DNA from 3 places in the Vibrio sp. YT-19(2023) genome. Region 2 is predicted to be linked to each of the others. Evidence: predicted binding sites of a transcription regulator. Region 2 holds the regulator's gene; each other region holds the start of a gene.
The links. Region 2 encodes CRP, which controls carbon source genes, mostly activating them, when cyclic AMP is high. Its sites were predicted from a motif close to TGTGANNNNNNTCACA; they were not measured.

Region 1 (5,032 bases), on a different contig from region 2:
CTTCGCCCAGAAGGCGTAGAATGGCCAGAAAACGAAGATGGCTTCACTAGCTTTAAATTAGAACACTTGTCTGTGGCTAACGGCATAGAACATAGTAACGCGCACGATGCCATGGCAGATGTGATTGCGACTATCGAAATGGCAAAGAAAGTAAAAGCAGCGCAACCAAAATTGTTTGATTACTTTTTTTCTATGCGCCAAAAGCGCAAGCTCAATGATTTAGTCGACATCGTCAACATGACACCGTTGATGCACGTTTCAGGCATGTTAGGGCGCGAATGCCAGTACACTAGCTGGATTGTGCCTGTTGCTTGGCATCCAACCAATAATAATGCCGTTATCACCATCGATTTAGCGAAAGACCCTCAACCTATTCTTGAGCTATCCGCAGAAGAGCTGCACGAAAGACTCTACACTAAGCGCGAAGATCTTGGTGAATTGCTACCAGTGCCAGTTAAACTAGTTCATTTGAACAAATGCCCTATTCTCGCCCCTGCAAAAACGTTAACGGCTGAAAATGCAGAGTCTATTGGCATTGATCGCCAGCAATGTCTCGCTAATCTCGCTTTGTTGCGCCAACATCCTGAAATTAGAGAAAAGCTGATTAGCCTCTTTTCAGTCGAGCGTAAATTCGATAAAAGTGATGACGTCGATACACAGCTTTACGACGGGTTCTTTTCTCCGGCTGATCGCGCAGCTATGGATATCATTCGAGAAACCGACCCGAATAATCTTGCTGCATTAGACATTGAATTTGATGACAAGCGTATTAAACCTCTATTGTTCCGCTATCGTGCGCGTAACTTCCCAGGCACATTAGACGAGCAAGAACAAAGACGCTGGGCACTACACTGTCGAGAAGTGTTTGAAAGCCAAATTGAAGAGTACATGCTGAATTTAGAAAACTTAGTTCACGAACATGAAAGTGACGAAAAGAAGATTGCGATATTAAAATCCGTGTACTGTTATGTAGAGAGCTTAGCTTCCTAACTCCTCCTAATACAAGCGCACCTTATGGTGTGCTTGTTGTTTATATACTGTCAAAATGATTAAAGAACGATTCTTACAACTGATCCAACTGCTCATTTCAATCTTCCTCATCATGGGAGCACTTGGCATCGGAATTACCATTCAAAAGTTCACTGGCGTTTCCGTTCCAGGAAGTGTCATCGGTATGCTCGTACTGTTTTTCTCCATGACTCTTGGGCTTGTAAAAGTCGACTGGGTCAAACCGGGCGCCACGCTATTTATCCGCTATATGATCTTATTGTTCGTTCCTATTAGCGTGGGATTAATGCAACATTTCGATATGCTACTCGCTAATGCCCTCCCTATCATTGCTAGCGCAGTTGGAGGCTCACTCATTGTACTAGTCAGCCTCGCTTGGCTGCTGGACTACTTGTTAAAGGAGAAGCACTGATATGTGGTTAGTTGTTACCATTGCGGTTTTTCTTGTCGCGCGCCAAATTGCAATCAAAGTGAATAATCCTCTAGCAAATCCTTTGCTGATCAGTATTGCAGTGCTCATTCCTTTGCTTACTTACTTAAATGTACCGTTTGAAACGTATTATGCGGATAACGAAGGGATCAGTTTTTTACTTCAACCAGCCGTAGTTGCTCTGGCTTATCCACTATATGAACAACTACCACAGATTAAAGCAAACTGGCGAATCATCACTTTTGCTTGCACAGTAGGCAGTGTGATGTCGATGATGACAACCACCTTGATCGCAGTCGCTTTCAAAGCGGATATCAGTTTAATCGCAAGTCTAGTGGGTAAATCCGTCACTACGCCAATAGCAATGGAAATTTCGAGTCACCTCGGTGGTGAAGCTGCCGTTGCGGCGATCTTGGTTCTGATTGTTGGTTTATTGGGCGCGATTTTGGCATACCCAATTTACAACTTAATTGGAATTAAACACCCGATTGCACGTGGCCTAACAATGGGTACCGTGTCTCATGCCTTAGGCACCGCGACATGTGCAGAGAAACAGCCCATTGATGCCGCGTTCTCATCACTCGCATTGGTTTTATGTGGGATCATAACTTCTATTTTGGCTCCAAGTTTTTTTGCTTTGGCGGTCTGGCTATATCAATAGTTAAGCGCTCTCGGTCTGCCCTCCTTCCGGCAGGCCGTAGCCTTTCCGCTTCTTCCTTACCCTTTTCAAAACCCTATCTTATCTATCAACCTCACCCAGTAATATCGTGAAGGGACTTGATCGAGATATACATTCATAGCGTTAGCATTCTAGCTGCTACCACTCGCTCTAGATTACGTAGGTATAAAGTAGCATAGCGGTAAAAGTCGCGTTGGCAACATACTCCTGCTCCTTGGTCATATGAATATATACTGATATGGTTAATTGTGAGACGGAGATAACGCTTCACACCTGTGCAATCGAATAAATGTGTGAGCTCACTCTAATTATGTAACGGAATTATCAATTGCATTATTTATCGTGATCTAACGCACGGAACATTTCTATCTTTCACATAGAATAACTGTCCATGCAATAACAAGGATTCAACATGAAAAGTCGCATTGAACAGGCGCTAGCAGGCGCTCCAGAAGCACTTTCCAAACAACTTGCTCCTATCATCCAAGCTGATGATTTTGATGCTACGCTTTCAGTTCAACAATTTGAGCAGTTGCTTTCAGCTACCGGTCTATCAGACAAAGAGCTTCGTGTTGCGCTACTTCCTTTTGCCGCAGCGTACTCCTATGCTCCCCTTTCTGACTTTTATGTCGGCGCTATCGTTCGTGGTCTTTCAGGTCGCCTTTACTTCGGTGCCAACATGGAATTCTTTGGTGTACAGTTGGGTCAAACGGTTCACGCAGAGCAGTCTGCGATTAGCCATGCTTGGATGAAAGGAGAACGTGGTGTTAAGGATATCACTATCAACTTCAGCCCATGTGGTCACTGCCGCCAGTTCATGAATGAGTTATCTACCGCAAACGAGCTTAAAATCCAGCTCCCAGAACGTGAAGAAAAGTCACTTCATGAATACCTGCCTGAAGCCTTTGGACCAAACGATCTCGGTATCGAGTCCGGCTTAATGGCAGAAGTTAAACACCAATTCTCATGTGATGATGAAGACGCACTCATCCAAAGTGCAGTTGAAGCGATGAACATGAGCCACTCTCCATACACCAACAACTTGAGTGGTTTAGCATTAGAGATGACTAGCGGCCGTGTATTCCAAGGTGCTTATGCAGAAAATGCAGCGTTTAATCCTAGCTTGCCACCGCTACAAGTTGCGCTAATCCAAGTTTTACTTGCGGGTGAAACCTTTGACAGCATCAAAGCCGCTGCATTGGTAGAAAACTCTGAAGGTAAGATCAGTCACTTAGCCGATACGCAATCAACGTTGGAAGCGTTGAATCCAGATATTCCGCTTAGTTTTGTCAACGTATAAACGACAAATTCAACAAAAAGCTCTACAACATGTAGAGCTTTTTTATTACCTAAAAACCAAAAGCAAACGTTTGCTTTGTCATAAAACTTCAGTATGATCTCCTGCAATTTCTGTCTCATCACTCTATTTTGTAAGGGAACACTATGTTTGGCACTGCAACTAGCGCAAATGCTACCCGTGTATTACTTTTAGGCTCTGGCGAACTCGGTAAAGAAGTCGCCCTTGAATGCCAGAGACTTGGTTTAGAAGTGATTGCTTGTGATCGCTATGCCAATGCTCCAGCGATGCAAGTTGCTCACCGTAGTTATGTTATCGACATGTTAGATGGGAACGCCTTAGAAGAAGTTATTACGAAGGAACAACCTACTTACGTCGTACCAGAAATTGAAGCCATCGCAACCGGCAAACTGGTAGAGCTTGAAGAAAAAGGACTGAATGTTGTTCCAACCGCTAAGGCAACCAGGCTAACAATGAATCGTGAAGGTATCCGACGTTTGGCAGCAGAAGAACTGGAATTGACGACTTCACCTTATCGTTTTGCAGATAATTTTGAAGACTTCAAAGCCGCGGTTGAGCATGTGGGTATTCCGTGCGTGGTGAAGCCTGTGATGAGCTCTTCAGGTAAAGGGCAAAGTGTTATCAAGACCGAAGACGACGTTACAAAAGCATGGGATTACGCTCAGGAAGGCGGGCGTACGGGTGCAGGTCGCGTTATCGTGGAAGGTTTTATCGACTTCGATTACGAAATCACTTTATTGACCATCAGAGCCGTTGACGGTGTGCATTTCTGTGCTCCAATTGGTCATCGTCAGGAAGATGGCGACTACCGCGAATCATGGCAACCGCAAGCTATGTCAGAAAACGCAGTAAAAGCAGCTGAATACACGGCTGAGAAAGTGGTAAACGCGCTCGGTGGCTACGGCATCTTTGGTGTAGAGCTGTTTGTCAAAGGCGATAAAGTCATTTTCAATGAGGTCTCTCCTCGCCCTCACGATACGGGTATGGTTACAATGATTTCGCAGGAAATGTCTGAGTTTGCTCTCCACGTGCGCGCGTTTACCGGAATGCCAATTAATAATATTGTGCAATATGGCCCATCTGCGTCTGCTGTTATTCTTGGACAAGGGACTTCCACAAACATTCGCTTTGAAAACCTAAGCAAAGCTTTAGCTCAACCTCAAACACAAGTTCGTCTATTCGGTAAGCCAGAAATCGATGGTCGCCGCCGTTTAGGTGTTGTCCTTACGCGACGAAAAACCACCGAAGAAGCCGTTCAAGATGCTGTTGAAAGTGCTTCAAAAGTGAATATCATTTATTAAATACGAACCACTCATACAAAAATAGCGCAGCTCAAATTGCTGCGCTATTTCGTGTTCCAAACCGAAGAGAGCCTATTCACTCTGGATTAAGTACACTTCTTCAGAGAAGCGACTTAAGCCTTTTTTCGCAATTTTAGGATGATTCTCGTCAGCTTCATCTACGTTCAAACAAGTAACTTTGTAACCTGAAAATAACTGCTCAATTTCTTCGACCGGCACGCTAAATGGAGGCCCCACCATCTCTTCTTGAGGATAGTTGAGTGTAACAAGCAAAATACGACCGCCTGGGTTCAGCA
Region 2 (5,032 bases):
CGTGTCACACGGCTGTATGAATTCGATGATTTGATCACCGCACCATTGCATGGCTTTAAAGACGCACAAGATTATTACGATCAATGTTCAGGCTTAAGTAAATTACAACAGATCACGCTACCGACACTGATCATCCATGCCAAAGACGATCCGTTCATGACCGATGATGTGATACCGAAGTTTGTTCTGCCAGATAACATTGATTACCGTCTCTTTGAACACGGTGGCCATGTTGGCTTCCTGACAGGAACGGCGTTAAAACCTAAGTTTTGGTTGGAGGAAGCGCTGCCCGCGTATTACGAAAGTATCGCCGCAGATTACCTTTCTGCTGTATCCAAGCAACGAACGCAGTAAACTAGCCGCTCATCATAAAAGTTAGAGGTATTTATGATCATTCCATGGCAAGACATTGCGCCGGAAACATTGGAAAACTTAATTCGTGAATTCGTCTTACGCGAAGGAACGGATTACGGAACCGTCGAGGTTTCTTTGCAAGACAAAATTGATCAAGTTAAAGCTCAATTGGAAAAAGGTGAAGCGGTTATCGTGTTCTCTGAGCTACACGAAACCGTCGATATTCAGCATAAAACAAAATTTTAGACCCTTCACATTTTACCGTATCCCACTCGATGATAAGGTATTGTTACGTGCTATAGTGGGATATCGACCGTGCAGTAGTAACTCTACTGCGCATTACAGGTAAGTAATTTTCGACAAGGTTTGTCATGTCAGCTAAACACCCAATTATTGCGGTTACTGGTTCGTCCGGTGCCGGCACGACCACTACATCTGAAGCCTTCCGTAAAATGTTCAATATGATGAACGTTAAACCCGCATGGGTTGAAGGCGATAGCTTCCATCGCTTTACTCGCCCAGAAATGGACATCGAAATCCGCAAAGCCCGCGAGCAAGGTCGACACATTAGCTACTTTGGCCCACAAGCTAATGACTTCCCGGGATTAGAAGAGTTTTTCCGTAAGTTCGGGCATGACGGCACTGGCAGCGTGCGCCGTTATCTGCACACGTTTGACGAAGCGGTTCCCTACAATCAAATGCCAGGCACGTTTACACCGTGGCAAGACTTACCCGAAAACAGCGACGTGCTGTTTTATGAAGGGTTACATGGTGGCGTGGTCGATGGCGAGGTTAATGTTGCTCAACATGTGGATTTCTTAATTGGCATGGTGCCGATTGTGAACTTAGAGTGGATCCAAAAATTCGTACGTGACACTCGCGATCGCGGCCATTCGCGTGAAGCGGTAATGGACTCAATCGTGCGATCCATGGACGATTACCTCAACTATATCACTCCGCAGTTTTCTCGTACTCACATCAACTTCCAGCGCGTACCGACCGTTGATACTTCCAACCCACTTAATGCAAAAGGCATCCCTAGTTTGGATGAGAGTTTTGTGGTGATTCGCCTACGCGGTATCAAGAATGTCGACTTCCCATATCTGCTGGCCATGATTGATGGCTCATTCATGTCACGCCACAACACGATTGTCGTACCCGGCGGTAAGATGAGCTTTGCAATGGAGCTCATAGTTCGGCCTATCCTACAACAGCTCATCGAAACAGGGAAAATTGGCTAAAAACCTGCCTGCGAAGATGTTTACTTTTCATACCGTGATCATGTGCACAGTTTTGCTTACAAAATCTCAATCATGGCACGATTAAAATCAAGAAATCGTTTTCGAAAAAGGATACTATTTCTTACCGAAACACAAGAGAGCTTGCAGCATATAAAAAGTGCTCTTATTCTAGTAGGCCTAATTCAGGCTTAGCTAAAATATGGATAGCGCAAGCGTACCCTGCAGAGGAAGTGAGATATTATGGTTCTAGGTAAACCTCAAACCGACCCAACATTAGAGTGGTTTCTTTCACACTGTCATATTCATAAGTACCCTTCAAAGAGCACGCTAATTCACGCGGGCGAAAAGGCAGAAACTTTGTACTACATCGTTAAAGGTTCTGTTGCGGTTCTTATCAAAGACGAAGAAGGTAAGGAGATGATCCTTTCTTACCTAAACCAAGGAGACTTTATTGGTGAACTTGGTCTATTCGAGGAAGACCAAGAGCGCACAGCTTGGGTCCGTGCTAAATCTCCTTGTGAAGTTGCTGAAATTTCTTTCAAGAAGTTCCGTCAGCTTATCCAAGTAAACCCAGACATCCTAATGCGTCTTTCTGCGCAGATGGCTCGTCGTCTTCAAGTAACTAGCCAAAAAGTGGGTGACCTGGCGTTCCTAGACGTAACTGGTCGTATCGCTCAGACGCTTCTGAACCTTGCAAAACAACCAGACGCAATGACTCACCCAGACGGCATGCAAATCAAGATCACTCGTCAAGAAATCGGTCAAATTGTTGGCTGTTCTCGTGAGACAGTAGGTCGTATCTTGAAGATGCTAGAAGAGCAGAACCTAATCTCTGCTCACGGTAAAACCATCGTGGTTTACGGTACTCGTTAATCTCGAACTAGAGTGACACGAACAAAATTATAAAAGCCACCAATGGCAACATTGGTGGCTTTTTATTTGCTCATGACCAAATGAGATAGGGTGCAGCGAACACTAATGAGTAAGCTTAACAGGTTAACCCTAAAACTTAGCCATTCGTACTTTCAAAGATTTTGTCAGCTGAAGCAGCCACGAAACCTGGGTACAAATCACCATTTTCCATCGGATAGCGCTTAGCAAATTCATAAAACCCGCCAGGGATAATTTCAGTGCCTTCGCTAAAACGAACCGCTACTTTATCTGCCATGGTCGATGACTGCTCTAGCAACACCTCAGGAGTGCCCTTCACTTCACCACCATTTTCATTAATGGTAAACCCAGCGGTACGCAGATGATTGTTTACCTGCTTCACTTCTTCATATTCATTGAGCTGGTTAACGCTCACCGTGAAGTGGTTTGCTCCGTAACCATGCGCCGCAAGCCAAGATGCGTACTCACTTTCTTTAGCCAACGTTTGGTAATCAGCAAAGCTTAAATCCCACAAGCGTCCACCATGTAAGAATGCGCTATCGTTCAGCTTGTCAGCATCGACTTGTGCCACCAAATTTTTCACAATCTCTTGTAGCTCAGGCGAGCACTCTTCAACTTTTAGCTCACTAATAAATACTTTAGGTTGCTTCGGATCTGGGTGCTCATAGTGCTTAGCAACTAGCTTTTTGCTTTCGAAAACGTAATCACCACACGCCTTGTAACCAATAGCTACAAATGGCTTAGCTAGAGTTTCAATACCAAGAGGCGCGATATTGAAGGTACGTAAAGCTATATGATCATTAATCAGAGGCTCATCTTCTTGAAGCAGCTGATGCACTTTAGCAGCCGAAGGGCAAAGACGTTGAATGTAATCTTGCCATAGCGATTCAAATAACACATCGGGCGTCATAACGACTCCTTGTTACGAGATGTAGAGTTTAAAGGTAAGCGGAAGTTGGCTGCTCGTTCACAACAAAAGTTGTCCAGAATAATGAACGAGCAACCATCAACCTGTGACGGTAAATGCCAGTCAGTCAACACGCTTTTCCGAGTCTTTGCTCACTTTTCGTGTTCTGCCAACGATCACTACAACCCATACCTAAATGATGCGCCGGCAAGGTGAGCCGCAATGCATAGTTGCGACTCTATTATTAAATCTTATAGCGCTACACCTGGACTCAATGTTGCAGGCAAGACAGTTTCTTGACCTTCCATTGATGCCATTGGGTACGCACAGTAATCTGCTGCGTAGTAAGCGCTTGGGCGCAAGTTACCCGACGCCCCCGGACCACCAAATGGCGCATCACCGCTTGCACCAGTGAGCTGGCGGTTACGGTTCACGATTCCTGCACGAATGTGGTCAACGAAGTATTCCCATTCTTGGTCGTCGGTTGAAACCAAACCAGCAGATAAGCCAAAGCGCGTATCGTTTGCTAGCGCCACGGCTTTGTCTAATCCTTCGTAGCGCACCACTTGCAGAAGTGGGCCGAAGTACTCTTCATCTGGTAACTCAGCAATGTTCGTTACATCAATGATGCCTGGAGAAACAAACGCCGCCTCTCCTGCTTTCGCTTCAATCAAGCTTTCACCGCCAAGAGACTGTAGATTGGCTTGGGCATCAAGAATAAACTTGGCTGCCGCGACCGAAATTTGCGGTCCCATAAATGGCGCAGGTTCTGCAAATGGTTGGTCTACGCGAATATTGCGTGTCGCTTCAACGAGCTTGGTGATAAGCGCATCGCCTTTTTCACCCAATGGCACATACAAACGACGAGCACACGTACAACGCTGCCCAGCACTGATAAACGCTGACTGGATGATGGTGTAAACCGTGGCATCCAAATCACCATATTTATCAGAGATCACCATTGGGTTATTACCCCCCATTTCTAGTGCGAGCATCTTGCCTGGTTGACCCGCAAATTGACGGTGTAATACATGCCCCGTATTCGCGCTACCCGTAAACAGTACGCCATCAATGCCTTTTGCGTCAGCTAGGGCGATACCAGTTTCTTTCGCGCCTTGAACAAGGTTAATCACGCCTTTCGGCAGACCGGCTTCTTCCCATAGCTTCATTGCCAATTCACCCGTCCATGGCGTTTGCTCAGACGGTTTGAAGACTACCGTGTTACCAGCCAGTAGCGCAGGCACAATGTGACCATTTGGTAGGTGGCCTGGGAAGTTGTAAGGACCAAACACCGCCATCACGCCCAATGGGCGGTGGCGCAATACGATTTGGTTGCCTGCTGCTTCACGGCTCGCCTCACCAGTGCGGTCATGATAAGCGCGAATCGAAATGGCAATTTTACCTGCCATGGCTGCTGCTTCAGTGCGCGTTTCCCAAATCGGCTTACCGGTTTCTTTGGCAATCACTTCGGCGATTTTTTCGCTGTTCTCTTTTACTTTCTCCGCAAAAGCCAACACGATTGCCTCACGCTCTGAAAATGGACGCTTTTTCCAGTCAATAAACGCTTCACGCGCTGCAGATACCGCCTGGTTCACCTGCTCTGCCGTTGCACCTTTGCCTTGCCAGATCACTTCTTGGT
Region 3 (5,032 bases), on a different contig from region 2:
AGAAGAGTGAACGTGATGCGTTGCTGGTTGTTTTGGAATCTCATTCTGGTCAAGTTTCAAATGCGGCGAAAGAGCTCGGAGTTTCGCGTGCAACCATGTATCGACTACTTAATAAACATAACTTGATTTCCGAACAAGCCATGTAGTTGGCCTTTCCCTGTGTCAAATAGGCGAATAAATACAATAAAAGAGAGTGGCCACAGAGCCGCTCTTTTTATTTTTTGTTTGGTTTGATTTATAAAATCCGTAAATTTATATATTCCTCAGGTGAATATGTTATACATAAAAGTATATGAAACTAAATTGCGGTGTGTTGATTTGTTTTTAATCAAAAAGGCAAAAAATGTTTGATATATATTCATCAAAGCTTACAATTTAACCGTAACTCAATGAGTTATACCTTTCATAAACGGATTAATTTTTAGCTAGGAGGCGCAAGATGAAACATTACGTTGTTAACACCACTGCTTGCGCTGATCGTATGCCTATCGCTCCGATAACCCTTAAATCGGATGATACCAATACCACTGGCTCACAAGATAAAAATTAATCCGTAACCTATCATATTTATTACTAGGCTGCGGGAAAGTAGCGGCTTAGTATCAACAGAATATTTCTGTTCATTTTACGCACTATTTTTCCCAGTCGAATACATCGATAATCGGAGAAAATATTATGCGTCACTCTATTTACTTACAATTGGCCACTTTGCTATTGAAAGCAGACCTTAAACGCGAAGAAAAGCAATGGCAGCGTACCATACGCCGAACTGCTCATGATATTCCATGGACGAATGTTCATCTATTGAGGGATATTGGTTTAGATCGCGATGGTCGTTCTACACGTGCCAATGTTCCGGATGCAGTAAAAGTTGAACGTCGAGTTCGTCACCTTCGTCGAGTCTTAACGTCGCGAATAATGACGTAATCGTTAGCGTGTTGGGCTGACTGAGTTGCTAACGAGTCATTCAACACGCTTAACTTTTTATATGAAGTATGACTTCATTGGATAAACAGCTGATCTTGAAGATCAGCTGTTTTCGTTTGAAGGTGGTACTGTTAAGGGCAAGGATTCGAGTAAGTTGTACCTATTGCTTGAATTTCAGTAAGTAGTTCGTCGCTAAGTTGCAAATCAATACTGTCGATATTGGCTTTTAATTGGTCTAGGTTTGTTGCTCCGATAATGTTAGAAGCAACAAATGGACGCTGATTGACAAACGCGAGCGCCATTTGTGCAGGGTTTAGACCATGCTCTTGAGCTAAATTGACGTAAGCTTCGGTCGCTTTAACACCTTGCGGAGTGAAGTAGCGCGCAAAACGCTCCCACTTAGTGCATCGAGCGCCTTCAGGTTTTGCCCCGTTTAGGTATTTACCACTCAGGCAGCCAAATGCCAAAGGAGAGTAGGCAAGTAACTGAACGCCTTCGTAATGGCTGATTTCAGACAAGCCAACTTCGAAGCTGCGGTTCAATAAGTTATATGGGTTTTGAATGGAGACAATTCTTGGCAAATCGTGTTTTTCTGCCAAACGCAATAGCGACATCACACCCCACGGCGTCTCGTTGGATACGCCGATATAGCGCACTTTACCTGCATTCACTAATTCAGTAAGCGCTTCCAACGTTTCAATTAACGTGACTTCTTCTTGTTTGTCAGGGTATGGGTAGTTGAGTTGACCAAAGCAGTTGGTTTGACGCTGCGGCCAATGCAGTTGGTACAAATCGACATAATCGGTTTGTAGACGATTAAGGCTGTCATCAATTGCTGTATGGATGTGGCGACGATTAAGGCTCATGTTGTCTCTAATGTGAGGAACATTGCGAGGGCCTGCCACTTTTGTTGCCAGTACTACTTTCTCTCTTTTGCCGCTTTTTGCTAACCAATTACCGATGTATTGCTCGGTGAGCCCTTGTGTTTCCGAGTTTGGCGGTACAGGGTACATCTCTGCGGTATCGATGAAGTTCACCCCATGATCGAGGGCAAAGTCGAGCTGTTCAAAGGCGTCCTTTTCTGTGTTTTGCTCGCCAAACGTCATAGTGCCGAGGCAGATTTTACTGATCTCAAGTGATGAGTGCGGTAGTTTTGTGTATTGCATATCACGTCCTTGAAGAGTTACCGACTAAATAAGTGACTCCAATATAGGGGATTTGTAGCCGCAATCGCAAATGATTTACGTATAAAGGAAGAGCAAACTCGAAAGCTACAGTTAGCCTAACTACACTTAAATGATCGTGTGAAGGAGGTATGTTATGCAGAAGCATCAATTGGACATGTGGCTACATGGTCCACATAAAGATACTTATAAAACTCCCAAAGTATTTGTGATTGGGTGTTCTGATGTCTCTGACTATCTTTTAGCTGTGGAGTACAAGCATCAACTTGAGCCGATTAAAGACGGTGAAGACCCGATACATTTTGGCTCTCTAGACTTAGTAAAAGAAGAACTATTGAGGCTAGGGGTCGATAAAGCGTATTTAAGGCTGCGCAATGCGTATGACGAATGTGGCACTGAAGAGGCAGCCTCATACTGCGATATTGAGTTATCGCTCGTGACGCACTAAATAGCTGATATAGTTTTATTCTGGTTGAGTGTTAATGTAGTGCTTGAGTAAGATCTGTTCAGTAAACTGTGTTCTAAGGTAAAAGCCTCGGGGCAGAGTTTTCATCGGCTTACCATTTGAGTTGTATGCTTCGGTGAGCGCTTTTGCATTTGCGGCTTTAGGGCGAAGATGCAGCGCTTCTCCGTGTCTGGCGGAAATTTGATCAAATCTTCCCAAGACGATCATCTCCATTAACTCTTCCCAGTCATTTCGCAAAATCCGCTCTTCTTCTTCATCTGGTGACCAAATGAGTGGACTGCCCACACGTCTTTCAGGGAGTGGGATTTCTCGTTCTCCTTCTACGGGTACCCAAAGGACACGAGATAGCTTGTTTCGAACATGACTTGTTTCCCATGTAAGACCATGAACGCCAGTGAGGGGCGCCACAGAAACAAAGGTTGTTTCTAAAGGTTTGCCAGAGTAACTGATCGGAATACTTTTCAACTCGATCCCTAGTTTTGCGAAATCTTGTTGAGGTTTACTGCCAGCTGGAGCGCCCAAGTGCCATTCGAGTAATTGACCCACCCAACCTTTATCACGTTTTAAGTTTTCAGGAACAATCATATTCGCCTCGGCGGCCAACTCAGCAAAACTGAGTCCTGCCATATCATGCGCTCGTTCCAATAGCTCTGCTTCTGTTTGTGGTTCTGGTTTCATAGTTACAAGGTGGTATTACAAAAAATATAGTTTATCAAACTCCGACCAAATCTACTGTTTAAGATTTCACCGAGGCGGTGTAAGAACGATCAATTCATAACTTATCCACAGGTGGAGGAGGTATTGATAAGATCCTGACGAGGTCTGTATGAATAAACAGGGGTTAAAATGCATTTTTGGGGTTGATTTTGTTGTAATCATCTAAACGAATAGCAGGTGAGTGTGGATAAATAGCCTGTTGGTGGATCTTTGACCGATCTGAGTTTGGTGAAAAGATCATCAAGAAACTGAAGATCGAATTATCGTTATTTTTAAAAATAAATGCTTTTTTATCAATATTTTATGTTTGTTTTTTTGTTTCTTCATTTGTTTTGCTTTTGATGGGATTGAACTGAATTACTCATTTGAATTGAATTCTTCACAAAGTTATTCACAGAAAAGGTGAATAAATGTGGGCAATGTCTCACTCTTGTGTTGATAAGGTATGGTTTGATTAAAAGATATCCAAAAATGGTGAAAAGGTAATAAATCTTGCTCATATCACATCAGTAAGTTTGCTAGTAATGGGGATATGTGGAAAAATCACGGTAATAAAAAATTTATTCATAGAGGTTAGCCAGTGATAGATGGCGATGGTTACCGACTTAATGTTGGTATTGTGATATGTAATAACCATGGTCAGGTCTTCTGGGCTAAACGATACGGGCAACACTCATGGCAATTTCCACAAGGTGGGATTGACGAAGGTGAAACCCCTGAACAAGCCATGTTCAGGGAGTTATACGAAGAAGTCGGTTTAACGAAAAAAGACGTTAAGATCATTGCAACAAGTCGTCATTGGTTAAGATATAAGCTACCAAAGCGATTGGTGCGTTGGGACTCCAAGCCTGTTTGTATCGGCCAAAAACAGAAATGGTTTCTGCTGAGATTAGAATGCGATGAGTCTCGCATTAATATGCAACGCGGAAAATCCCCTGAATTTGATGGTTGGCGCTGGGTAAGTTACTGGTATCCAGTTAGGCAAGTTGTTTCTTTCAAGCGAGATGTTTATCGACGAGCGATGAAAGAATTTGCATCCTTAGCCATGCCTTTTCGAGAGAGAAAAGCGAAAGGGAAAAGAAAAAAGCAACGTAGAGGATAATCATGCTCAGTCAGCTAAGGGAAATAGTTGAGAAAGTCTCCAGGGTCGATGATGTGCATCTGGCACTCGATATATTGGTGAAAGAGACTTGTGCTGCCCTTAGTACTGAGTGCTGTACTATCTATCTTGCTAATGAAGAAATGCAGCGCCTTGAGTTAATGGCAACTCAAGGCCTTATTTTTGAAGGTGATAGTATTCATATCAACTTCAATGAAGGCTTGGTTGGGTTGGTAAAACGAAGCGCTGAACCCCTTAACCTTGCCGAAGCCTCAAAACACCCCGAGTTCAAATTCTTTCCTCAACTCGGCGAACAGATTTACCACTCTTTTTTAGCTACTCCAATCATTCATCGTAAACAAGTTTTAGGTGTGTTGGTGATCCAACAAAAAACGCCGCGCTTGTTTAGTGAAATGGAAGAATCGTTTCTTGTTACTTTATCCGCTCAGTTAGCGGTGCTCATTGCACATGCGCAGAATCTTGGGCATTGGCAGTTAGCATCTAAACCCACGGTATTAAAAGGTTTGCCTGCGTCTACTGGTGTCGCGATTGGAGAGTTTTGGTTCGACAATACCCAGCCGAGTTTATCGGATATTTTCCCTTCGTCCACGTTAGATAAGGAACGCGAGCACGAGACAC

Region 1: cdd (cytidine deaminase) is a predicted target of CRP. The motif match lies at 2,410-2,425, and genes of this name have one in related genera.
Region 3: rppH (RNA pyrophosphohydrolase) is a predicted target of CRP. The motif match lies at 3,706-3,721, and genes of this name have one in related genera.

The regions. Positions count from the first base shown of each region.
Region 1 is NZ_JAWOQN010000020.1:36,510-41,541, reverse strand. Features, by position in the region: gene sbcB (exodeoxyribonuclease I) at 1-990, shown strand, start outside; gene R7E78_RS15595 (CidA/LrgA family protein) at 1,046-1,420, shown strand; gene R7E78_RS15590 (LrgB family protein) at 1,422-2,099, shown strand; gene cdd (cytidine deaminase) at 2,530-3,417, shown strand; gene purT (formate-dependent phosphoribosylglycinamide formyltransferase) at 3,561-4,736, shown strand; gene R7E78_RS15575 (thiopurine S-methyltransferase) at 4,809-5,032, opposite strand, start outside.
Region 2 is NZ_JAWOQN010000034.1:28,559-33,590, reverse strand. Features, by position in the region: gene R7E78_RS19960 (hydrolase) at 1-354, shown strand, start outside; gene R7E78_RS19955 (YheU family protein) at 388-600, shown strand; gene R7E78_RS19950 (phosphoribulokinase) at 726-1,595, shown strand; gene crp (cAMP-activated global transcriptional regulator CRP) at 1,836-2,468, shown strand; gene R7E78_RS19940 (DUF1338 domain-containing protein) at 2,605-3,396, opposite strand; gene astD (succinylglutamate-semialdehyde dehydrogenase) at 3,645-5,032, opposite strand, start outside.
Region 3 is NZ_JAWOQN010000006.1:44,667-49,698, reverse strand. Features, by position in the region: gene vpsR (cyclic-di-GMP-binding transcriptional regulator VpsR) at 1-146, shown strand, start outside; gene R7E78_RS06195 (hypothetical protein) at 676-927, shown strand; gene R7E78_RS06190 (NADP(H)-dependent aldo-keto reductase) at 1,059-2,093, opposite strand; gene R7E78_RS06185 (DUF6482 family protein) at 2,248-2,559, shown strand; gene mutH (DNA mismatch repair endonuclease MutH) at 2,575-3,255, opposite strand; gene rppH (RNA pyrophosphohydrolase) at 3,875-4,396, shown strand; gene ptsP (phosphoenolpyruvate--protein phosphotransferase) at 4,399-5,032, shown strand, end outside.